4 regions of the Arthrobacter sp. D1-29 genome follow, and region 1 is predicted to be linked to each of the others. Evidence: riboswitches for the same ligand, from Rfam matches in the RefSeq annotation. Region 1 holds a riboswitch; each other region holds the start of a gene.
What was found. Region 1 has a riboswitch for S-adenosylmethionine ahead of M1E17_RS15565 (aminotransferase class V-fold PLP-dependent enzyme). Riboswitches for the same ligand answer to the same signal wherever they lie in the genome.
Positions count from the first base shown of each region.

Region 2: it holds a riboswitch for S-adenosylmethionine, as region 1 does, so the genes downstream of both, metX (homoserine O-acetyltransferase MetX) here and M1E17_RS15565 (aminotransferase class V-fold PLP-dependent enzyme) in region 1, are expected to answer to the same signal.
Region 3: it holds a riboswitch for S-adenosylmethionine, as region 1 does, so the genes downstream of both, M1E17_RS11180 (bifunctional o-acetylhomoserine/o-acetylserine sulfhydrylase) here and M1E17_RS15565 (aminotransferase class V-fold PLP-dependent enzyme) in region 1, are expected to answer to the same signal.
Region 4: it holds a riboswitch for S-adenosylmethionine, as region 1 does, so the genes downstream of both, M1E17_RS03310 (cobalamin-independent methionine synthase II family protein) here and M1E17_RS15565 (aminotransferase class V-fold PLP-dependent enzyme) in region 1, are expected to answer to the same signal.

Region 1 is NZ_CP096383.1:3,452,955-3,458,699, reverse strand. Features, by position in the region: gene M1E17_RS15570 (class I SAM-dependent methyltransferase) at 1-587, opposite strand, end outside; gene M1E17_RS15565 (aminotransferase class V-fold PLP-dependent enzyme) at 716-2,149, opposite strand; SAM riboswitch class IV at 2,186-2,299, opposite strand; gene hisN (histidinol-phosphatase) at 2,450-3,268, opposite strand; gene rsgA (ribosome small subunit-dependent GTPase A) at 3,409-4,524, opposite strand; gene aroA (3-phosphoshikimate 1-carboxyvinyltransferase) at 4,508-5,745, opposite strand, start outside.
Region 2 is NZ_CP096383.1:1,585,635-1,591,379, reverse strand. Features, by position in the region: gene M1E17_RS07340 (winged helix DNA-binding domain-containing protein) at 1-812, shown strand, start outside; gene M1E17_RS07335 (hypothetical protein) at 826-1,332, shown strand; gene metX (homoserine O-acetyltransferase MetX) at 1,442-2,557, opposite strand; SAM riboswitch class IV at 2,570-2,685, opposite strand; gene M1E17_RS07325 (VOC family protein) at 2,975-3,613, shown strand; gene M1E17_RS07320 (CPBP family intramembrane glutamic endopeptidase) at 3,736-4,515, opposite strand; gene M1E17_RS07315 (histidine phosphatase family protein) at 4,632-5,288, shown strand; gene M1E17_RS07310 (DeoR/GlpR family DNA-binding transcription regulator) at 5,368-5,745, opposite strand, start outside.
Region 3 is NZ_CP096383.1:2,478,610-2,484,354, forward strand. Features, by position in the region: gene M1E17_RS11170 (thiamine pyrophosphate-requiring protein) at 1-432, shown strand, start outside; gene M1E17_RS11175 (IclR family transcriptional regulator domain-containing protein) at 606-1,331, shown strand; SAM riboswitch class IV at 1,551-1,666, shown strand; gene M1E17_RS11180 (bifunctional o-acetylhomoserine/o-acetylserine sulfhydrylase) at 1,712-3,037, shown strand; gene M1E17_RS11185 (hypothetical protein) at 3,158-3,502, shown strand; gene M1E17_RS11190 (sugar phosphate isomerase/epimerase family protein) at 3,508-4,311, opposite strand; gene M1E17_RS11195 (carbohydrate ABC transporter permease) at 4,349-5,275, opposite strand; gene M1E17_RS11200 (carbohydrate ABC transporter permease) at 5,278-5,745, opposite strand, start outside.
Region 4 is NZ_CP096383.1:688,833-694,577, reverse strand. Features, by position in the region: gene M1E17_RS03320 (C-glycoside deglycosidase beta subunit domain-containing protein) at 1-628, opposite strand, end outside; gene M1E17_RS03315 (adenylosuccinate synthase) at 805-2,094, opposite strand; SAM riboswitch class I at 2,402-2,504, shown strand; gene M1E17_RS03310 (cobalamin-independent methionine synthase II family protein) at 2,515-3,723, shown strand; gene M1E17_RS03305 (uracil-DNA glycosylase) at 3,928-4,560, shown strand; gene M1E17_RS03300 (DUF3151 domain-containing protein) at 4,718-5,140, opposite strand; gene fbaA (class II fructose-bisphosphate aldolase) at 5,142-5,745, opposite strand, start outside.

The DNA.
Region 1 (5,745 bases):
TCGGCCGTGCTTAGCCGGTCTTCCCACCGTGTCACATGGCTTTCGAGCCCCTGGAACTCAGGCCCCACCACAGGACGAAACCCCGGCTTGTAGACGTCCCCGGCGTGCATAATCCGTGAGAGCCGGTGGACCCACGGTACGGATGTGTCCAGCTGGTTCCAGATAAGGCCGAGTGTGCCGCCTGGGCGAAGAATCCTGGCAAGTTCTGTGCTTGCCTGCAGCGGGTCACACCAATGCCAGGCCTGGGCAACGCTGACGACGTCGAATGAGCCGCTCGCCAGCCCGGTTGCCTCGGCTGTGCCCTGCCTTGCTGTCACTTGTGGATAGTGGATCCCGAGCTGCTTGAGCATGTCCGCGGAAGGGTCCACGGCTGAAACCGCCAGTCCGCGCTCGAGCAGCAGGGCCGTGAACTTGCCAGTCCCTGCACCGACGTCCACGGCATCACGGGCTCCGGCGGGAACAAGCCAGTCAGCTGAGTCCGCGGGATATCCGGGCCGGACGCGTTGGTAGTGCTCGCCGCCGTCCTGGAAGCTCTGTCCGAGTTCCCGACGGCGTCCGTGGTCAAGTTTGGGGCCACCCCGTGCCACGCGCGGCCTCCTTCACCTGATGCCCTTGGGTATCTTTCGAATTTACCGCACGGGTGCGTCCGGACGAACCAGCCCTCGGGCGCGCTTGGCCATGCACCTTTGAAGGGGCAGGCGGCCATTACCTCAGGTCAGTCTTCGATGCAGGGAGCTGCGCCTGCGGTACCGGGAGTGTTCGGCGCCCACGACGGGTAAGTCCGGGTGTCATTGGCGGGAACCCAGCGGCCGGCATCCACGACGTAGTCCCATCCCAATCCGGTGCGGCGCAGTTCCTCGATGCCGGCCAGCAGCCGTTGGGCGTCTTCGAGCCGGGAACCTACTCCGAAGCTCGCCCGGAGGGAGCCGGAAGGAAGACCCAGGCGCTTGAGCAAGGGATGGGCGCAGAAACGGCCGTCACGGAGGCCTACGCCGTGCTCTGCGGAGAGATAGGCAGCCACCAGTCCAGCGTCGTAGCCCGCCACGGAGAAGTTAACCACGCCGATGGTGTCCGTTTCGGGGTTGGTGTCCTTGAAGATCTGGTGCACGGTGACGCCGTCGATCTTCTCGAGGCCTTCCACCAGGAAGGACCTGATGGCTGACTCGTGGGCATGCCAGCGGGTCTGGTCCAAGGCGGCGATGACCTGCGTGGCGCGGGCGAGGGTGGCTGCGCCCAGGACGTTGGGCGAGCCGCCTTCGTGCCTGGCGGGCCCGGTTGCCCAGCTCACGCCGTCCAGCCTGGCTTCCCGGACAGCGCCGCCGCCGGCCAGGTGGGGAGTGCCGGCGTCGAGCCAGTCCGGCCGGCCCACCAGGACACCTGACCCAAAGGGCGCATAGAGCTTGTGGCCGGAGAAGGCCAGGTAGTCGACGTCGTCAGCGGCGATGTCGATACGCCGGTGCGGCGCAAGCTGTGCGGCATCGACCACGATGCGGGCGCCGTGCTCGTGGGCCAGTGCCGCCAGTGCCCGGACGGGCAGGATCTCGCCGGTGACGTTGGACGCGCCGGTGACGGCCAGCAGGCTCACCCCGCCCTGTTCCAACTCGGCACGGATAGCCTCGACGGTACCGGCAAGGGTGTTGGCGGCGACCACACTGCGGTGCGGCACTCCTTGCCACGGCAGGAGGTTGGCATGGTGTTCGATGTCGAGATAGAGGACGTCGCCCTGGTTGCGCCCGTCCGTGGACGGCAGGCAGCCGGCCAGCAGGTTCAGGGAATCAGTGGTGTTACGGGTGAAGATAACGGAGTCATCGGGGCGGCCACCAACAAACTCCCGGACTATGCTGCGTGAGTTCTCATAAACCGAAGTGCTGATCTGGGATGCATAGCCGGCACCACGGTGGACGCTCGCGTAAAACGGCAGGATCTCGTTGAGGTAGGCAGAAACCACGGAGAGGGCAGGCGCCGAAGCACCATAGTCAAGGTTGGCGTACCTGACATGTCCGCCCTGGATCAGGGGAGCCTGGATCTCCGCGCCGGTGACGGCGGAGAGGGGACGCCCGGCGATGGAAATGCGATCGGCGGACAGTGCTGGGGACGTGCCGGGAAATGCCTGGGCAGCGGTATTGGGGGAGACGGTGGCAGTTGTCACAGAGACCTCACTCTGAAAAGGACTCCCTGTGCCGGGAATCCGCGCTTGCCGCATCCGTTCCGGACCGGCCTGGTCGTCACCCGGGGCACCCCACCGCGAATGGAGGGTTGCCGGCCAGCAAACCGGGGTTTCGCGCTGGCACTCGTGACCTGTTAAGAGCGTAGGACATGGGCCGGGCGGGGAAAAAGCCGGGCCGAATGTTAAGGGTTTTGTTACGCGGGTTGAAATAGGCCCCACTCACCGAAGATACGACGGCGGACGCCTCCTTTTGAAGGCGTCCGCCGCTGATAATTCGGATGATCAGGACGAGAGAAGATCGTCCAGGCTCGGATTTAGTCTCTTCAGGACCTCCGAGTGCAGGATGGAATTGGTGGCCAGGGCATTGCCTCCGAAGGGCCCGTCTTCTCCCTCAAGGGAGGTAAACCGGCCCCCGGCCTCAACCACAATGGGCACCAGCGCCGCCATGTCGTAAAGGTTCAGCTCGGGTTCACACGCGATGTCCACAGAGCCTTCGGCCACCATGCAGTAGGACCAGAAGTCGCCGTATGCCCGCGTCCGCCACACATCCTCGGTGAGCTCCAGGAACTCGTCAAGATTGCCCCGTTCCTTCCACCCACCCAGGCTGGAATAGGACAGCGACGCGTCGGACAGCTTTGAGACGTCCGAAACCCGCAGCCTGGTGGCGGCGGCAAGGGAACGGCCCATGTAGGCTCCAGCGCCCTTGGCCGCCCACCAGCGCTTACCGAGCGCCGGGGCACTGACCACGCCGACCACCGGTTCGCCCTCGTCAACGAGTGCGATGAGTGTGGCCCAGACGGGGACGCCGCGAACAAAGTTCTTGGTGCCGTCAATGGGGTCGATGATCCAGCGGCGGGAACCATGTCCGCTGCTGCCGAACTCCTCACCGAGCACGGCATCACGGGGACGGGAGCGGGAGAGTTGGCCCCGGATGGCTTCCTCAGCGGCCTTGTCAGCATCTGTGACCGGCGTCAGGTCCGGCTTGGTTTCGATGTGGAGGTCCAGGGCCTTGAAGCGGCTCATGGTCTGGTCGTCCACGGAATCGGCCAGCACGTGGGCCAGGCGCAAGTCATCGTTGTAGCTCGAAGCGGGTTGGATCATGGTTCCAAACTACCGTCAAAGCGGGGCAGGGGCGGGGACATCGGCGTCCCGAACCGTTCCGACGCTTCCGGACAGGGTCCGCTGAAGGCGGGAAAATACGGCAAAACCCGCCAAACGGTGAGCGAACGGATGGCGGTACTTCAGCCCATGCTGCCGAGTTCCTTGGTTTCCTGACCTTCCATCCGCGGATCGGTGCCAAGCAAACGCCGCAGTGACGCAAGCCGGGCTGCACCCGTCGGGCCGGCGTGGCCCTCGGCCACCCAGGCGTCCAGCCCGCAGTTGACCGCGGCGGCGTTGTGCTTGCAGCCACGTTCACATGCGTCCGTTCCCGGCTCGAGATCCGGGAAGGACCGGAGGATGCGATCCGGGTCCACATGTGCCAGGCCGAAGGACCGGATCCCGGGAGTATCAATGATCCAGCTCCCCGCCGGCGAGTCAGTCAGTTTGAGGGCAAGGGCAGACGAGGACGTGTGCCGCCCCCTCCCCGTCACCGCGTTGACGCCGCCCGTGGCACGTTCGGCACCTGTCAGCGCGTTCACCATGGTGGATTTGCCCACGCCCGAATGCCCCAGCATCACCGTGACCTTGCCATCGAGGTGTTCACGGAGCTGGGAAACGGCATTACTGTCCAGCCGGGCAGACAGGCCGTCATCGGAACGTGCATCGATTCCGGACGCCGCGGAATCGGCCGTGCGGCTGATGATGACCGGGAAATCAAGGTGCTCGTAGTTGGACAACAGCTCCGAGGGATCCTTGACGTCCGCCTTGGTGACCAGCAGCAGCGGGTCAATCCCGGCGTCGTAGGCTGCTACCAAGGCGCGGTCGATAAAGCCGGTCCGGGGTTCCGGGTTGGCGGCAGCCACCACGACCACGAGCTGATCGGCGTTGGCTACCACTGCGCGCTCCACGGGATCAGTGTCATCCGCGCTGCGGCGCAGGAGTGTCCTGCGCTCCTGGATCTTGACCAGGCGGGCCAGGGTGTCAGGTTCGCCCGATACATCCCCCACGAGCGAGACGAAATCTCCGGCGACCACGGGGGAGCGGCGCAATTCCCGGGCCCTTGCCGCGATGATCACGCGCTCGTCGCCCGAATCCTCACCGACCACTGCCGTATACCGGCCGCGGTCCACCGTGATGATGCGTCCCGTGACAGCGTCATCGTGACTGGGACGGTCCTTGGTACGCGGGCGTGACCCCTTTTTGCTGGGACGGATCCGGACATCGGACTCGTCCCATGAATCAGTGCTGCGTGCCACCGACGGAACCCTCCGGCCCCTCAGGCTGGGTTGACTGGCCCTGGGCGAGCATGTCCGCCCACAAGGCAGGAAAGTCCGGCATGGTCTTGGCCGTGGTGGCGATGTCCTCCACCTCAATGCCCTGCACGGCCAGGCCAAGGATGGCACCGGCGGTGGCCATTCGGTGATCTGCGTAACTATGTACGACGCCGCCGTGCAGCTTCGCCGGGCGGATCACCAATCCGTCGCTGGTCTCTTCTGCATCGCCGCCGAGGCGGTTGATTTCGGTGACGAGCCCGGCCAGCCGGTCCGTCTCATGCCCGCGCAGGTGTGCTATTCCCGTGAGCCGGGAAGGGACGCTGGCGAGGGCGCACAGAGCGGCGACAGTAGGGGCAAGTTCGCTGGTTTCATCGAAGTCGCCACCCTGGATCCCAGCCCCGCCGGTAACGGTCAGGACGCCGTCAGCGAGGCTGACGTCGGCACCCATTGCCGACAGGATGCTGCGCCATTTGTCTCCCACCTGGGTGGTTTCCGCCGGCCAGTTCGGGATGCGGACCGTTCCGCGTGATGCCAGGGCAGCGGCCAGGAAGGGGCCCGCATTGGACAGGTCCTGCTCGATGCGCTGGTCGAAAGCCCGAATATGGCCCGGGGCGACAACCCAGTGGTTGGGAACGGAATCATCCACCGAAACCCCCAGGCCCCGCAGCACGGCCACCGTCATATTGATGTGGTCAAGGCTTGGCACTGGCTTGCCAACGTGCTCCAGATGCAGGCCTTCAGTAAACCGTGCTCCCACGAGAAGCAGAGCCGAGACGAACTGCGACGACGCGCTGGCATCGATCACCAGGTGTCCGCCGCGGACTTCGCCGGTGCCCTCGACCACGAAAGGCAACGAGGCAGGAGTGCTGCCGTCCTCCGCGGCTACCGCAACGCCGAGGGCTTTCAGCGCTTCGATAATGGTTCCCATCGGGCGGTTCCTGGCGTGCGGATCGCCGTCGAAAACGCTCTCGCCGTTTCGAAGCGCGGCGAGCGGAGGAACGAACCGCATCACTGTTCCGGCGAGGCCGCAATCGATCTGCGTCCGCGCCGGGGAAGCGTCCCGGCTCAGCGGAATCACTTCGAGGTCCGGCCCGAAGGCGCCGTCTCCCGGTACCTCGGTGATGCCGGCACCCAGTTGGCGCAGGGCCTCAATCATCAGCGCTGAGTCCCTCGAGTGCAGCGGGGCCCGCAGCCTGGAAGGGC
Region 2 (5,745 bases), 1.9 Mb from region 1:
GCGGCAAGCATCTGACCAGGGAGCAGCTAGCCGCCAGGCTGCAGGATGCCGGCTTCACGGCAAAGGGTGTGGAACTTGCCTACCTCATCATGCATGCGGAGATCAGCGCAGTTCTGGTCAGCGGCACACCTGTTCGCAGTCCAAGTGGGGCGCTCAAACAGACGTATGCCCTGTTCGACGAGCGCATTCCGGCCGCTCCCGAAGTGAGCCGGGCAGAAGCCCTTGCCGCGTTGGCCCGGCGCTATTTCAGTAGCCGCGGTCCGGCCACGGTCAGGGACTGCGCCGACTGGTCCGGGCTGACCATGGCTGACGTCCGGCAGGGCGTTCAGCACGTCCTGGAGAACGAACCGGACGCCCTGGAAACGCAGGAAATTGACGGCGTCGTCTTCTACTTCAGAGCCGGGCCGGGACCGGAGCCGGATTCGACGCTGGGAGGCCGCGGACCCGCTCAGGGGGCGGAGCCCCGGATCGATCTGATCCAGTGCTACGACGAATACGTGATGGGGTATTCCGCCACCAGGCATTACCTGGGAGGAAGCGCTCCCGCGATCCCCGCCGACGGCGCCCTGATACACGTGGTGCTGCTCAACGGAAGGATGGCCGGTTCCTGGCGGCACACCATGCTGCCCGGCCGGTGCGAGCTGGACATCCGTCTGTCCACACCGGCAGGGTCACACGCCGCTTTTGCCGGTGCGGGCGAAAACACTGACGTGGAGCAGGCGGTGGAGGCCGCCGTGGCTGGCTATGGAGCCTTTCTTGGCATCCCCACAGTCCGGAAGGCGTCCGGGGCTAAGCTGGAAGGACACATATGAGAGGCGCAGCACCGTGAACAACCTGTTTTTCTGGATCATCGTTTTGTCGTTCCTGATTCCGATGGGGATGCGGATGTACCGGAAATACGTCCACCGCCGGAACCAGGAACAGAGCTTCTCCGGGCGGTACCCGGACTACTTCCCCGGCCCGCGTCCGGGACCGCAGAGCAACCAGCCCCGCGACGGCTACACGCAGCAGGACTACATGAGCGGCGGCTTCCGCCAGATCAGCAGCCCGGAGCCTCTGCCGCCCAGCCAGCCCCTTCCCCCGTTCCAGCCACTGCCGGGCCAGCAGCTTCCGACGCCGGACCAGCAGCGCCCGCCGTACGGCCAGGCAGTGCCTCCCCGGGACCGGGGACAGGAACCGCAGAAGCCGGCGGCCCCCTCGACTCCCCCGCCGCCGTCGGCCCCGCAGGGCTACCGTGCCCGCAAGCTTGCAGAACTTGACCAGCAGTACAGCAACGGCGAAATGGCCATGGATGAGTACATGGCGCGCCGGGCCGAAATCATGAACGGCTGACGCAAGAACTGTCCCGGCGAGGTTCTGAGGCCGGGAACTTTCCAGGCCAGGACTTTCTGGACCAGGAAGACTTTCTGGACCAGGGATATTTTCTAGAGCAGGAACTTCTTCAAACCAGGAATGTCGTCCTGAGCTGGTTGCCCAGCTGTCCGATTTCGGTGAGGAAGCCGTCGTGGCCGATGGGGCATTCAATGATGTGCACATCAACGTCGCCCGGCAGGGCTGCCGCCAACTCGTGTGACTGGGACGGGAAGTAGAGCCTGTCGCTGTCCACGGCCGCCACAAAGAACCGGGCTGTCGCCTTGGCCAGGGCCTCGTCCAGGGAGCCGCGCCCCCGGCAAACATCGTGGCTCATCAGGGCCTCTGTGATGGCGATGTAGCTGTTGGCGTCAAAGCGCCGAACCAGCTTGTTGCCCTGGTGGTCCAGGTAGCTTTCCACCTGATAGCGGCCGCGGTCGCCCAGCGCCGGTGCCTGGAACGGTGTTTCCGGCGCCTGGGCCAGGCGTCCGAACCTGCCGTCCAGTTCCCGGGCCGAGCGGTAGGTGATGTGGGCTATCCGGCGAGCCAGCGCCAGGCCGTCCTCCGGACAGGGACCGCCATAGTAATCGCCGTTGTTGAAGTTGGCATCCTGGCGGATCGCCAGGGTCTGGGCCTGGGCGAAGGCAATCTGCTCCGCCGTGCTCGCGGCGCCGACCGATACTACGGCACACCGTTCTACCCGCTCAGGGTAGGTCAGAGCCCATTCGAGGGCACGCGCGCCGCCCATTGAGCCGCCCAGGACGGCGAACCAGCTCTGGATGCCCAGCAGGTCAGCCAGCCGGGCTTCGGCAACGGTGCTGTCCCGGAGGGTGACCAGGGGGAAGCGGGAGCCCCACGGCTTTCCGTCAGGGGCAGGCGACGAAGGTCCGGTGGAGCCATAGCATCCGCCCACGATATTCACGGAGACCACAAAAAACCTGTCAGTATCCACCGGCGCACCGGGCCCGGCCAGCTGTTCCCACCAGCCCGGTTCATCGGTGTCGCCCCGCGTGACGTGGGTGCTGCCTGTCAGGGCGTGCTCGATCAGGATGGCGTTGGAGGCATCATGGTTGAGTGTGCCCCAGGTTTCATACGCCAGGGTGACATCCGGCAGGAAGCCTCCGGCTTCGAGCTCGAGTCCGCCGATAGTGGCGAACTGGACCACTCCGTTTTCAGGTACGGCGGTGCGGGAGACGGTAATCGTCATGTGAGGACCTTTTCTACGCGCTTGCCCGCCGTCAAATGACCGGCAGGCCAGGTCTTCACCCGGGGCACCCCACCGCGGAAGGAGGGTTGCCGGCCAGCAAGCCGGGGCTGTCACTGGCACTCATGACCTGCTTCGAGTGTACGAAACAGCCATGCCTCTTGACCAAGAGTGTGACTGGTTATGACTTTCCCGGCCTGCGGCTACGGTGCCCGCAACTGCCCGGCTGCATCCACGACGTCGGCCATTTCGCTAATACCGATGGAAAGCAGGAGGGGCGTCAGCTGCCTCCCCAAGGCCATAGTCAGCAGACTTCCTAACCATGGTTTCGGGCTTAATGTCCACTCATGACACAAAGTAAAAAGTGGGTAAGGCTACCCTTAGCTGAGAGCCCGATCACAAAGTGCCAAGATGAAGGGCATGCGCATGGATCACGTCTCTTACGCCTGTGAACACGATGGCCTGGCTGCCACAACCGAACGAATTTCGTCCGCCCTCGGCGTCGAAGCCGTGAAGGGTGGAGTGCACCCCCGTTTCGGAACCCGGAACATGATCATTCCACTCGCGGGCCACAAATACCTTGAAGTAGTGGAGGTCCTTGACCACCCGGCGTCGGATAAAGCGCCGTTCGGACAGGCCGTCCGGGCACGCTCTGCTGCCGGCGGCGGCTGGATGGGCTGGTGCGTCGAAGTGGACGACCTCGCCCCCTTCGAACGCCGGCTGGGACGCTCCGCCGTCAACGGCAACCGGAAGTTCCCCGACGGCCGCGAACTTGTATGGAAGCAGATCGGAATCCTGGGCCTCATCGCTGATCCCCAGGTCCCGTACATGCTCAAGTGGGAAGGCGATCCCGCCCTGCACCCGTCCAACGCCTACGAAAGCAATGTCAAGATGTCCTGCCTGACCATTGCAGGCTCGGCGGAGCGGGTGACCGAATGGCTCGGCGAACCTGTCGAAAAGCCGCTTGAGGATGTAGCGGTGGAATGGGTGGCTCCGCATGGAACCCCGGGAATCCTTTCCGTCACCTTCGAAACCGCCTCCGGGGCAGTCACCATCTAAGCCCTCCCCCGGCCGGTCAACGGCCGTTGGGAACAAGCTTCGGCCGCCATCAGCGGGTGCCAATGACGCCACCTGCCGATGGCGGCCGAATTACTTTAACGCCGCCGTCGTTCCTTGGTTTTTCACCCGAGGCCTATGGCAGACCCAAAGAGGCTGAAGCCAACGAACGCCACAATGTCCAACAGTGCGTGCGCAATGACCAGCGGCATCACCCGCTTTGTGCGGGTGTAGAGCCAGGCGAACACCACACCCATGACCGCGTTGCCGATGAAGGGCCCAAAGCCTTGGTAGAGGTGGTAGCTGCCGCGCAGCATGGAACTGGCGAAGATTGCCAATGGCATGCTCCAGCCAAACTTCCCCAAACGGTCCATCAGGTAGCCCACCACGATGACTTCCTCCACCACAGCATGCCGCATGGCAGACAGGATCAGCACCGGCACTGTCCACCAGTAGGAATCCAGGGCGCTGGGAATGATGGCAGTGGTGATGCCCAAGGCCCGCCCTGCCGCGTAGAGGCCAAGTGACGGGATACCGATCAGGGCCGCAAGTCCTAGACCCTGCAGCATGTCCCTTCCGGGTCTGGCGAAGTTGAAGCCAAGCTTCCGGAAGGCCGAACCTGCATGTGCGCCGTCCCCCGCCCCCGGTTGCCGCTGGTCGGACAGGAAGTAGATCACCAGCAGGACCGGCACCAGCGCGAAGACGATGTCCAGCAACTGGTAGGTGAGATCGAAGTATTCGCGGGTGCTCTGCGAGCGGTTGAGCGTTGAGGTGCCTTCCGCCAGCGGGGCGCGCGTCATCTTATCCAGCAGCTGGACCACGGAGTAGACGGCGGACTGGCCCAGGGACAGCCCCAAGACGATCCAGACTTCAAGGCGCAGCCGACGGCGGGAGGGAACCAACATGCTCCCATCTTGCCTGTAGTTTCTGGTTCTTTGCTGGTGCATTACCCGGTCAAAGAGCTGCGCCGCGCCGGCGCCACCTATGCTTGGGGCTTATGAGTGCGCCCGGGAAAATTATCATGATCCGGCACGGCCAGTCTGCAGCCAACGCCGATACCTCGATCTACAACAGGGTCCCGGACTATCGGATTCCCCTGACCACCCTGGGTGTGGAGCAGGCGAGGGCAGCCGGCGAGCAGATCCGGGATGAGCTGGACGGCCGCCAGGTCTGCGTCTACGTCTCGCCCTACCTGAGGGCCCATCAGACCCTCGAGGCCCTCAACCTCGGAAGCCTCACGGAGCGGGTGATCGAGGAGCCGCGGCTGCGCGAGCAGGACTGGGCCAACTTCCAGATCAGCGGCGATATTGAAGACCAGAAGGAACTCCGCAACGCTTACGGCCATTTCTTCTACCGTTTCCGCGAAGGCGAATCCGGCTCGGACGTCTACGACCGGATTTCCTCGTTTATGGAAACGCTTTACCGCCACTGGTCCAAGCCGGACTATGCGCCCAATACCCTGCTGGTGACGCACGGGCTCACCATGCGCCTGTTCTGCATGCGGTGGTTCCACTGGTCAGTGGAGTACTTCGAGTCCCTCAACAACCCGGGCAACGCGGCGGTGCGGACGCTGGTGCGGACCGACCTGGACAAGTACGAACTCGACATCCCGTTCAGCCAGTGGGTGGACCGCAGGGTGGACGAGACGGTGCTGGACGCTCCGCCGGTCATCTTTTAGCGGCGCTCCGGGGCCGCCGGTTTCTCAGGCAGCCAATGTTCCAGGAAGCAGCTGTCGAGACAGCGGAACTTCGGGGGCCCTAGGCGAGTTGCGGCGCAACAATGACTTCCGTGCCGGTGGCCTCAAAGGCCGCTTTGTCCTCGGCTGAAATACCGGCATCGGTGATAAGCCGGGTGAACTCGTAGCCGTCCATGGTGGCGAAGGCGCGCACGCCCACCTTGGAGGAATCGGCCAGCACGTAGGACACCCGGGCCCTGCTGGCCAGGAGCGCGTTGACGGACGCTTCGGCCTCGCCGGTGTTGGTGGGTCCCACCACGGGGTCGATGCCGTTGACGCCGATGAAGGCGATGTTCAGGACCACCTTCTGCATGATGATGTCCGTGTAAGGTCCCACCAGTTCGTAGGAACGCGGGTTGAGGATGCCGCCGGTCACCATAACCTTGATGTTGGGCCGGAC
Region 3 (5,745 bases), 970 kb from region 1:
GCCGGGCTCGGCTGGGCCCTCGGCGCGTTGCTCGGGGCGATGGCCGCCGAGCCGGAGCGGCCGACCTTCGTCGTCGTCGGGGATGGCTCCTTCATATTCAGTGCACCGGTTGCGGCGCTCATTGCGCTGCGGCGCGAGCGCGTCGACGGTCTCATCGTGGTACTCCAGAATGGTGGCTATGCGGCGAGCAGTCAGCCCGTCCACGACCTCTTTCCCGACGCCGAGCGGCCCCAGCCGCCAGCGACTGCCTTCCTTGCCGAGGTGGACATCGCCGGGATCGCCGCGGCGTGTGGCGCGACCGGCTTCACGGTGACCTCCCCGCAAGATCTCGCCGATGGGATAAAGCGCGCTGTCGCCGCTTGGCGACAGGGGGGCCTCGTGGTGCTCGCGGCAATGATCAGTTCGCCATGGATCAAGCCAGCGGACTACTGAGGCGCGACCGGTTCGACCGGGATCTGAATTACAGTGCATCGGAAAGGCACGTCCGCTTCACGGACATGCAGGGTTCGGGTTCGAGTGATCGGAGATGTTGGATGAGTAGGCGGCCTGAGGGTCTAGACCAACGCGACTATGTTCAGTCCCTCGAGCGGGGACTCGCGGTCATCTTGGCCTTCGCTGATCACCGTCCGCGGCTGACTCTGACAGAGGTCGCAGCCGCAGCGGGACTGAGCCGTCCCACCGCACGACGCCTTCTGATCACCCTCGAGGCACTCGGTTATGTCCGCGCCGACGGGCGCGGCTTCTTACTGACGCCGCGCGTCCTCACCATCGGATACGCCTATTTGAACTCGCTCGACCTCAGGGAGATCGCGCAGCCGGTGATGGAGCAGATCGTCGCCGAGGTGAGAGAGACCTGCACGCTGGCGACACTCGACGGATCGGACATCGTCTATATAAGCCGCATCTCGATGCGGCGGATTAGCAATCTCTCGCTTGTCATCGGCACCCGGCTCCCGGCCTATGCGAGCGCGATGGGACAGGTGATCCTCGCCGATCTCCCAGCGGCGGGCCTGCGCCACTATCTCGACACAACCGGACTTGAGGCGATCACGCCGCACACCATCACGAGCCCCGCCGCTCTCAAAGAGCGCCTCGCGAAGATACGCGAGCGCGGCTGGTCGGAAGTGGACCAGGAATTCGAAACCGGGCTGCGCGCGATTGCGGTGCCTGTCCGCGGCGGCGACGGACGGGTGTTCGCCGGGCTTGGCCTGTCGTCCACCGCCCTGACGACGCGCGAACTGCTGGAGCACCTCCCGCTGCTCCAGGACGCCGCCGCAAAGATCAGCGCCGGACTCGGCAGCGAGTTTTCGACCCGCGTAGAGCATCACTGAGCACTGCAGTCAGCCACCGGGCTGGCCGCGGGCGCCTCCACGAGCGGTTTCCGGAAAGTTCGGAGGCCACAATGAGGGCGAACACGTCGGCGTCCTCGTCGCGGAAGTCCGCAACGCCGTCGCCGATGATCAATGTATGCCTACAGTGTGCTCGGCAGGGCGGCGAAACGGTTCGCCGTGATTCTGTCGGCATGCACCTTTGCCCCTACACTGAGCTCAGGTCATGAGCGCCAGCGCCAAGCCCCGGCTCGCTGGCCGGCAACCCTCCAACCGCGGTGGGGTGCCCCGGGTGAGGACCTGGCTGTCCGGCAACGGCCGGATGGCAAGCGCGGCCCGTGGTGCTCCCAACATGCCCCGGGCCCACGTCAAAGGAGCCTTGAATGTCCAACGGATGGTCTTTTGAAACCCGCCAGATCCATGCCGGGCAGGAGCCGGATTCTGCCACCGGCGCCCGGGCACTGCCCATTTACCAGACCACGTCTTTCGTGTTTCCCAGTGCGGAAAGCGCTGCCAACCGCTTTGCACTGGCCGAGCTGGCGCCGATCTATACGCGCATCGGCAACCCCACGCAGGACGCGGTGGAGCAGCGTATTGCCAGCCTGGAAGGAGGCCTGGCAGCGCTGCTGCTCAGCTCCGGCCAGGCGGCGGAGACCTTCGCGGTCCTGAACATCGCCGAAGCCGGGGACCACATCGTGGCCAGCCCCAGCCTTTACGGCGGCACCTACAACCTCTTCGCCCACACGCTGAAGAAGTTCGGCATCAGCGTCACGTTCGTAGCGGACCCGGACAACCTGGACCAGTGGCGTGACGCGGTGCAGCCGAACACCAAGCTCTTCTTCGCCGAGGTGGTGTCCAACCCCCGCCAGGATGTCCTGGACATTGAGGGCGTATCCGGGGCTGCCCACGAGGCGGGCGTGCCGCTGATCGTGGACAACACGCTGTCCACGCCGTACCTGATCCGTCCGCTGGAATGGGGCGCGGACATTGTGGTGCATTCGGCCACAAAATACCTGGGCGGCCACGGCGCAGCGATCGCGGGCGTCATCGTGGATTCCGGCAAGTTCGATTTCGGCAAGGACCCGGAGCGGTTCCCCGGCTTCAACACCCCGGACCCCACCTACAACGGGCTGGTCTACGCCCGCGACCTCGGCGAGGGCGGCGCCCTGGGCGCCAACCTGTCCTACATCCTCAAGGCACGGGTCCAGCTCCTGCGGGACCTGGGCTCGGCGGTGTCCCCGTTCAACGCGTTCCTGATCTCGCAGGGCCTGGAGACCCTGAGCCTGCGGGTGGAACGCCACGTGGCCAACGCCGGCGAAGTGGCCCGCTGGCTGGAAGCGCGTGACGACGTCGAATCCGTCGCCTACGCGGGCCTGCCCTCAAGCCCCTGGTACGAGCGCGGGCGGAAATACGGCCCCAAGGGCACGGGTGCCATCGTGTCCTTCAATCTTTCCGGAGGCGCCGAGGCGGGCAAGCGGTTCGTGGACGCGCTGGAGCTGCACTCGCACGTGGCCAACATCGGGGACGTCCGGTCCCTGGTCATCCATCCGGCCTCCACCACGCACAGCCAGCTCTCCCCGGAGCAGCAGGCCGTGGCCGGCGTGACCCCGGGACTGGTCCGCCTCTCCGTGGGCATCGAGCACATCGATGACATCCTGGCAGACCTTGAAGCCGGCTTCCGTGCCGCCAAGGAGGCCAGCGGCGCCTGATCCACTGGCGCATCACCGGCGGCAAGCCTGGAAGTGCTGATACACACCTCTGTTACTGCCACTGAGTCAGTCCTACACTTATTCTGCACTCAGTGGTTGCTTTGCATGAAGGAGAACACCATGGCGGTCATCGAGCAGGTGCGTGAAGGAATGCACGTTGTAGCGCCGGATGGCAAGAAGATCGGCAAAGTGGAAGCACTGAAGATGGGGGATCCGGAGGCAGTGACGGCGGAGGGTCAGACCGACCCTGAAACGGGAGGCCTCGTCGGCACAGCGATTCACGCATTCGCTGCCACCTCCTCGTTGCCCCATCACACGGCGGAAAGGCTGTTGCGGATCGGCTATGTGAAAGTGGACAGGTCAGGTCTGTTTGCCGGTCACGCATACTTCGCATCGGATGAGCTGGAGAGAGTCGACGGCGACACCCTATGGCTCAAAGAAGGCCCGCATACCGACCAATTGTGAGGGCCTTACAGCACTGACTTCAGGTAGCGGACGGACGCAATGAAGTCTTCGTCCATATGGGGTTCGCACTTGGCTTCCATGGTGAGTTTGCCTTCGTAGCCGTCTGCTTTAAGGGCGGAGACCTGTCCGGCGATGTCGGTTACCCCGGTTCCGAAGTGCTCCCAAGTCATAACGCCATCGATGAAGCGACCGTCTTTGAGGTGAACGTTTTTGATGTATGGCTTGAGTTTTTCGTAGCTTTGATGGAAGGGCTTCTCTTCAGCTTCGTAGAGATTACCGGTGTCCCACACGTATCCGAAGTTGTCCCTGCCAACGCCTTCGAGCAGGGCCAGGCAGTTATCGCCCGTGTCAGCCCAGGAGCCTGGAATGTTTTCCAGCTGCACGGTGAAGCCCCGTTTAGCGGCACGGTCGGACGTCTGTCCAAGAATCTCGATGACGCGCTGGAGATCTGATGCGGTGTCCTGGTGGCTGCGCTGCACGCCGAAGACGATCAGGGTGTTAATTTCCAGCCGTTCTGCCAAATCAAGGCTCATCTCCAGGATGCCGTTCGAGTGCAGGGATAGCAGGTCGCTGTTCAGCGGAGCCTTGAACAGGCCGGGTGAAACGGCGGAGAGGGTGATTTCGTACTCTTGTGATGTTGATTTGAGGCGGTCCCAGGCATCTGGATCCACTACAGGGAATCGCTTGGCTTCGACCATGCGGATCTCAACATCGGAGATTCCTTCGGCCTTGGTTGTTTCGAAAATTCGGGGGAACGCGGCCGGGGAGCGGTCAGCGATGACTTCATCCGTGACTGTAGACAGAATCATTTATGGTTCTACTTTCTGATGTTGTTTACGGAAACTCTTAGCCTTTGACTGCGCCGGTAGTCATGCCTCGGACCAAGGAGTTTTGCAGGAGCAGGTACACCAGGAGGGAAGGGATGAGAGCCAGGAAGGCGCCGGCGAGAAGGACACCAGTGCCTACTTGAACGTCTGCGCGCAGGCTGGCCAAGGCCACCGTGATGGTGTAATTCGATGTGCTGTTGGCGGCGATGAGCGGGAGCAGATACTGGTCCCACACGCCAATGAAGCCAAAGATGGTAATAACGCCCAGCGCGGGCTTGCACAGTGGAAGGATGACCTGGACCAGCATGCGGATCTCACCGGCGCCGTCGATCTTTGCCGCTTCTTCAATTTCGTCCGGGATGTCTTTCATGAATGCGGTCATCACCAGGATGGAGAAAGCGGACGCGGCAACCGGAAGGGCTACGGCCCAGATGGTTCCACGCATGTTGATGCCGGTCAGGGGTACGTCTCCCAAAACAACGGCCAGGGGTACTGCCACCACTTCCTCCGGCAACATCATGGTGGCGAGGAAGAGCCACAGGATTATCGCCTGGCCCCGGAACTTGTGGCGGGCCAAAGCATATGCGCTGGTGACCGCAACGATGGTCTGCAGAAGCAGACCAAAGCCGGCAATCAGGACCGAATTCAAGAAGAACCCCCAGACATTGCGATCTGTGGCCACTTCGAAGTTTCGAAGGCTGGGGTTCTGGGGGATGAGGGTCAACCGGGTAGGGTCGGCATTCAGGTCAAACGCACTGGCGATGATTGCCAGAATGGGGCCAGCGAAAATCAGGACGGCCAGGAGGGCAAGCCCTGTCCGCAACACGAGTGAAGACTTCTTGCCGGGTTGCCATCCAAGAGCAGATTCAAACCTGCCATCCTGTGGCGTGCTGCGGCGGAACAGGGCGGGCCGGGTGGCCGCGGTAACAGGGTTGTCAATTGACATGGTTAGGCATCCTTCCTCCGCCGCATGACAAGCACTGAACCCAGGGTCAGCACCAGAGTCGCGACAAGTAGCAGGACCGAGGCGGCGGACGCCACACCGATATCGTTGCGCTCGAAACCCAGCGAGTAGACCCGGGTCATCCAAACGTCGGTGGCGCCCGAGGGACCACCCCCTGTGAGAACCCAAACGTCGGTGAAAACCCTGAGGCTACGGATCGCTGCGAGGACGATCACGATAGTCATGGCAGGACGGAGCGCAGGCATAACGATGTATCGCAGTCGTTGCCAGGTGTTGACGCCATCGATTGCTCCCGCTTCGTAGAGGGAACGGTCCACGGCTGCCAGACCGGCGAGGATGATGACCATGTTGTAGGGGGCACCTTGCCAGATGCCTACGGCCATGACCGATGCCAATGCCGTGTCCGGGTCTTCGAGGAAGCGGACCGGCCCGATTCCCACGACGCCGAGGAT
Region 4 (5,745 bases), 2.4 Mb from region 1:
TGGGCTCCAAAGAGTACTTCTCGAGCAGGCCGAACCAGTTGTCGATCCACGCCGCAGAAGGTTCCGGATAGTTGGGGACGTGGCCCTCGCCGAGGATCTCGACGCCGATGGCGCCTACGTCGGCGACGGCGGCCAAAGCCGTTTCAAGGTCCATGACCGTGCCGTAGTCACCCATGAAGCTGTACAGGGAAACGCCGTAGCGGAAGGTATCTTCGCCGCCTTCCGGTGCCAGCGTGACCTTCCGGCTGACCCGGTGGATGGTGGGCTGGTGCTCGACGGGAATGTAGGACATTCGCAGCCGCAACTCGATGCTGAGCTCGTGGACGCCTTGCGGCAGCCCGCCGTCGAGGGGAACGGTCACCAGTGCCGCTTCCTCCAAGGGCCAGCGGACGCCATCACTTTCCCAGAGTTGCTGCAGCGTGTAGGTCCGCCCGCCAAACGTCCAACGCGGAACGTCGGGGCCAACGTTCACCAGATCGCCAACGCGGACCGCGATGCCGTCAATGAGGGAAGCGGCCATGCCCCGGTAGGAAGGCATCCGGACCCTGAACTGGAAGCCGGTCACACGTCCGCCTTCCGTGACGTTGCGGAAGCCGACGGACTGGATGAGGTCTCTTTCGAGAAGCATCATTGCTCACTCTCTGTAGGTGCTTAAACAGACTAACAGCATTATGTCTATTTCACACCTAAGTTGGTGAGTATCCTACTTAAGATGAGCCCCGCATCCATGCAGCGTTACCCCGTAACGACGCCGGCGGGCCACCTGTTCAAGGTGACCCGCCGGCGTCGGACTTTCAGAAACAGTTAGTCATTGATGAGGTCGTTAACCACAATCGTCTGGTCACGGTCCGGACCCACGCCAATGGCGGAAAAGCGCGTGCCGGAGAGCTTTTCCAGGGCCAGGACGTAGTTGCGTGCATTCTCCGGCAGGTCATCCATGGTGCGGGCCGCGGTAATGTCCTCGGTCCATCCCTCGAAGTACTCGAAGATGGGCTTGGCATGGTGGAACTCGGTCTGGGTCATGGGCATTTCGTCATGCCTGACCCCGTCGACGTCATAGGCCACGCACACCGGAATCTGCTCGATGCCGGTGAGTACATCCAGTTTGGTGACGAAGTAGTCCGTGAAGCCGTTGACGCGGGACGCATGGCGGGCCAGGACGGCGTCGTACCAGCCGCAGCGGCGGGGACGGCCGGTGTTGACGCCGAACTCGCCGCCCGTCTTCTGCAGGTACACGCCCATCTCGTCGAAGAGCTCCGTGGGGAACGGGCCGGCGCCCACACGCGTGGTGTACGCCTTGATGATGCCGATGGAGCGCGAGATCCGGGTGGGACCGATGCCGGAGCCAACGGAGGCTCCGCCGGCGGTGGGGTTGGAGGAAGTGACGAACGGGTAGGTGCCGTGGTCCACGTCCAGGAAGGTGGCCTGGCCGCCTTCCATGAGCACTACCTTGCCCTCATCCAGGGCCTTGTTCAGGACCAGTGTGCTGTCGATGACCAGCGGGCGGAGACGCTCGGCAAAGGACAGGAAGTATTCAACAATCTCCTCAACATCGATGTCGCGGCGGTTGTAGACCTTGACCAGGAGCTCGTTCTTCTGGCGGAGCGATCCTTCCACCTTCTGGCGGAGGATGGATTCGTCGAAGACGTCCTGGACACGGATGCCCAGCCGGGCCACCTTGTCCATGTAGGCGGGCCCGATGCCGCGGCCCGTGGTGCCGATGGCGCGGCTTCCGAGGTAACGTTCGGTGACCTTGTCCAGCACCTGGTGAAAAGGCGCCACCAGGTGTGCGTTGGCGGAGACGCGCAGTTTGGAGGTGTCTGCGCCGCGGGCCTGGAGCCCCTCAATTTCCTGGAACAGGGCTTCAAGGTTCACCACACAGCCGTTGCCGATGATGGGAACCGCATTGGGGCTGAGAATGCCGGCCGGAAGGAGCTTGAGCTCATACTTCTCACCGCCTACGACGACGGTATGCCCGGCGTTATTGCCGCCGTTGGGCTTAACCACATAGTCGACGCGGCCGCCGAGGAGATCAGTGGCCTTGCCTTTTCCCTCGTCGCCCCATTGGGCTCCTACGATCACGATAGCTGGCATGGGATCCTCCCCCATTCGTTCGGGCCGCATTCCGGTTGATCCACCCAGGTGAGGCAGCAGGTGTTCAGCCGGAAGTCAGCGCCGTTCATGAGAATGCCCCGACGGCTACAGTCCGGCAGGCACAGATTCAGTGGCCTGCCAGGCAAGAGTTCGGGGCTCTTACCAGCCAAGTTTAGCGGATGCCGGGGTTTCTCCACTTGTTCGTGGCCCGCGGGCCCTTGGTTTCTCCACCCCCGCCTCCGCCGCCATCCGATGAAACAATCCGGCGAAGGCTTGCCCGCACCCGGCTGATGACATTAAGTGAGAGTACCCATCCGGAGCGGCCGAGAGACCTGGCTCGCTGACGCCGCAGCAACCGCGGGTGCAGGGACAATCCTGTCCGCAGGTGCTACTGCCAGGACCGATGGAAAGGAAGTATCCATGTCCCCCAATACTGACCACATCCAGGTCACGCATGCAGGTTCACTGCCTCGCACGCCGGAGCTCATCGCGGCAAACGCCACAAAGGAATCCGAGGGCATCACGCCCGAATTCCTGGAGCTGCTGGAAGCATCGGTGGCGGATGTGGTCCAGCGGCAGAAAGACCTCGGCGTCGACATTGCGAACGACGGCGAGTACGGGCACACCATGTCCACTTCCGTTGATTACGGCGCCTGGTGGAACTACTCCTTCGCCAGGCTGGGCGGCCTGGAACCCACTGACGTGGACAGGTGGAAGGACCCCGTGGTGCATCGCTCGTCTCCGGGGCATATTGTGCTGACGTCGTTTCCGGACCGCCGGGACCGGCTGGCTTTCAACGACGCGTACACCGATCCGTCCTCGGGCATCCTGGCGCACCGCAAAAGCGTGACGCAGCCGAAAATCGCGGGACCCCTGACCTACACGGGGCATGACCTGGTGGCCTCCGATGTCACCAATTTGAAAAAGGGCCTGGCCGCGGCGGGCCTGACGGAAGGCTTTCTGGCGTCCCTCTCCCCCGGTTCGTGCGCCAGGGTGGCCAACGAGTACTACAAGTCGGACGAGGAACTGCTGTACGCCTGCGCTGATGCCATGCGGGAGGAATACAAGGCCATCATCGACGCCGGCCTGACGGTGCAGCTCGATGACCCCTCACTCGCGGAAAGCTGGGATCAGATCAACCCCGAGCCGTCGTTGGAGGACTACCTCAAGTTCATCCAGCTGCGCATCGAGGCCACCAACTGGGCCCTGCGCGACCTGCCCCAGGAACAGATCCGCCTCCACGTCTGCTGGGGTTCCTGGCACGGGCCGCACACCACGGACATTCCGTTCGCGGACATCGTTGGATCTGTGCTGCAGGTCAATGCCGGGGCCTACTCCTTCGAGGCCGCCAACGTCAGGCACGAGCACGAGTGGCGGGTGTGGGAAGACACCAGGCTTCCCGAGGGCAAGGCCATCATTCCCGGAGTGGTCTCACACGCAACCAACGTGGTGGAACACCCGGATCTCGTGGCTGACCGGATTGTCCGCTTCGCCGAGCTGGTGGGCCGGGAGAATGTTATTGCGTCCACGGACTGCGGGCTGGGCGGCCGGGTTCACCCGCAGATCGCCTTCGCCAAACTTGAGGCGCTCGGCGAGGGCGCCCGCCGCGCCAGCCAGCGCCTCTGGTAGGTGCAGCGATCCCGGCGCCCTGTGCCTTCCATCACGGGAAGGCCTTGGGCGTGCCTGCGTTTTGCGGGGCTTGCTAAACTGATAAGGACCGACCAGGAATCGGTCCACTCCACATTTCAAACCATCCCGGAACCTGCCGCGCCACGATGCGCCCATTTTCCGGATTGGCAGCATCACCGAGCCCCGCAGGAGACATAGCAATACATGACAGCCCTGGCACCTGAATCTTTTCGCGAGCAGCTCATGAGCCGCCGTTACGAACCCAACGTCGCAGCCGTCAACGAGCTGTGCGATTCCCTGCAGAGCGTCAAGCCGCACACCGAAGTTCCCTACGTTGACCCCATGCACGACGTGGATGAATGCCGCATCATCAGCCTGTACTCGAACATCGGCGAAGCGGACAAGTCCGGGTTCATCACCGCCGGCGACGACGACGCCGCCACCCGCATGCTGGGCGTCCAGTGGAAACTGGGCCTGCGTCCGGAGTTCGTGATGCCGTGGAACGTCCACCCGTGGCACACCCCGGGCGAGCCCAACGGCAAGTTCACGCCGGACCAGATCGCCTCCGGCCTCAAGCCGCTGCTCAAGTTCCTGGCCCTCGTGCCCCGGGCTTCCGTCATCGTGGCCCACGGCACCGAAGCCAACCGCCTGGCCAACCTGCTGCTGAAGACCGAGGTGCCCCTGCTCTGGCGCCGCGGACTGAAAACCTACAAGGTCCGCTCCCTCAGTGGCCGAGCCTTCGCCGGTACTCCGGCCCGGCAGGAACAGTACCTTGAAGAAATGCACGTGGCCTATGCGGATGCCATGGCGCGCACAGGCCTGACGAAGCCCAGCTAGCCCCACGCTCCCCCTCCACTACGGAGTTTTTGTCCAGATATGGCGACCAAAAGGGACTTTTGGTCGCCATATCTGGACAAAAACTCTGAAGGAACGACGGCGGGTGGCCACCTTTTCAATAAAGGTGACCACCCGCCGTCGTTATTTAACTTTTGGTTTACTTGCCTTCGATGGCCGCTTTCGCTGCCGGGTCGGAGTCGTTGAGGAACTTCTCGATCCGTTCCGGTTCCTCGGCCTCGCCGATGGCCGCCGATGCACGGCCCAGCGAATAGAGCGCACGCAGGAAACCGCGGTTGGGCTCATGCTCCCACGGGATGGGGCCGACGCCGCGCCAGCCGTTACGCCGCAGCGAATCCAGGCCGCGGTGATAGCCCACACGGGAATAGGCGTAGGAATCGATGGTGCGGCCCTCGGCCCACGCCTCTTCCGCGAGCACAGCCCACAGCAGCGAGGAGGTGGGGTGCTTCTCCACCAGATCCAGTGCCTCCTGGCCCGCCTCCAGCTGCTCGTAGACCTCGGTCTCGGCAGGCAAGAGGGTGGGCTCGGGGCCCATCAGGTTCCTGCGGAACTCGTCGGACATACTAGAACGTCTTGCCGAGGGAGCCGAGCTGTTTGGCCGCCTCCACCACACGGGCAGCAAGGCCTGCTTCGGCCGAGGCGCCCCAGACGCGGGGATCGTAAAGCTTCTTGTTGCCCACTTCGCCGTCAACCTTCAGGACGCCGTCGTAGTTCTTGAACATGTGGTCAACCACCGGACGCGTGTAGGCGTACTGGGTGTCGGTGTCGATGTTCATCTTGATGGTTCCGTAGGACACGGCGTCGGCGATTTCCTGGTCAGAGGAGCCTGATCCGCCGTGGAAGACGAGGTCGAACGGGTTGTCCTTGCCGATCTTGGCGCCCACCTGGGCTTGGATGTCCTTCAGGATCTCCGGGCGCAGCTTCACGCCGCCCGGCTTGTACACGCCGTGCACGTTGCCGAAGGTCAGTGCCGTGATGTAGCGGCCGTTCTCGCCGGCACCCAGGGCCTCGACGGTGGCCAGGGCATCCTCCACCGTGGTGTACAGCTTGTCGTTGATGGCGTTCTCGACGCCGTCTTCCTCGCCACCGACAGTGCCGATCTCAACTTCAAGGATGATCTTCGCGGCGGCGGTGCGCTCCAGCAGTTCACGGGCGATGCGGAGGTTC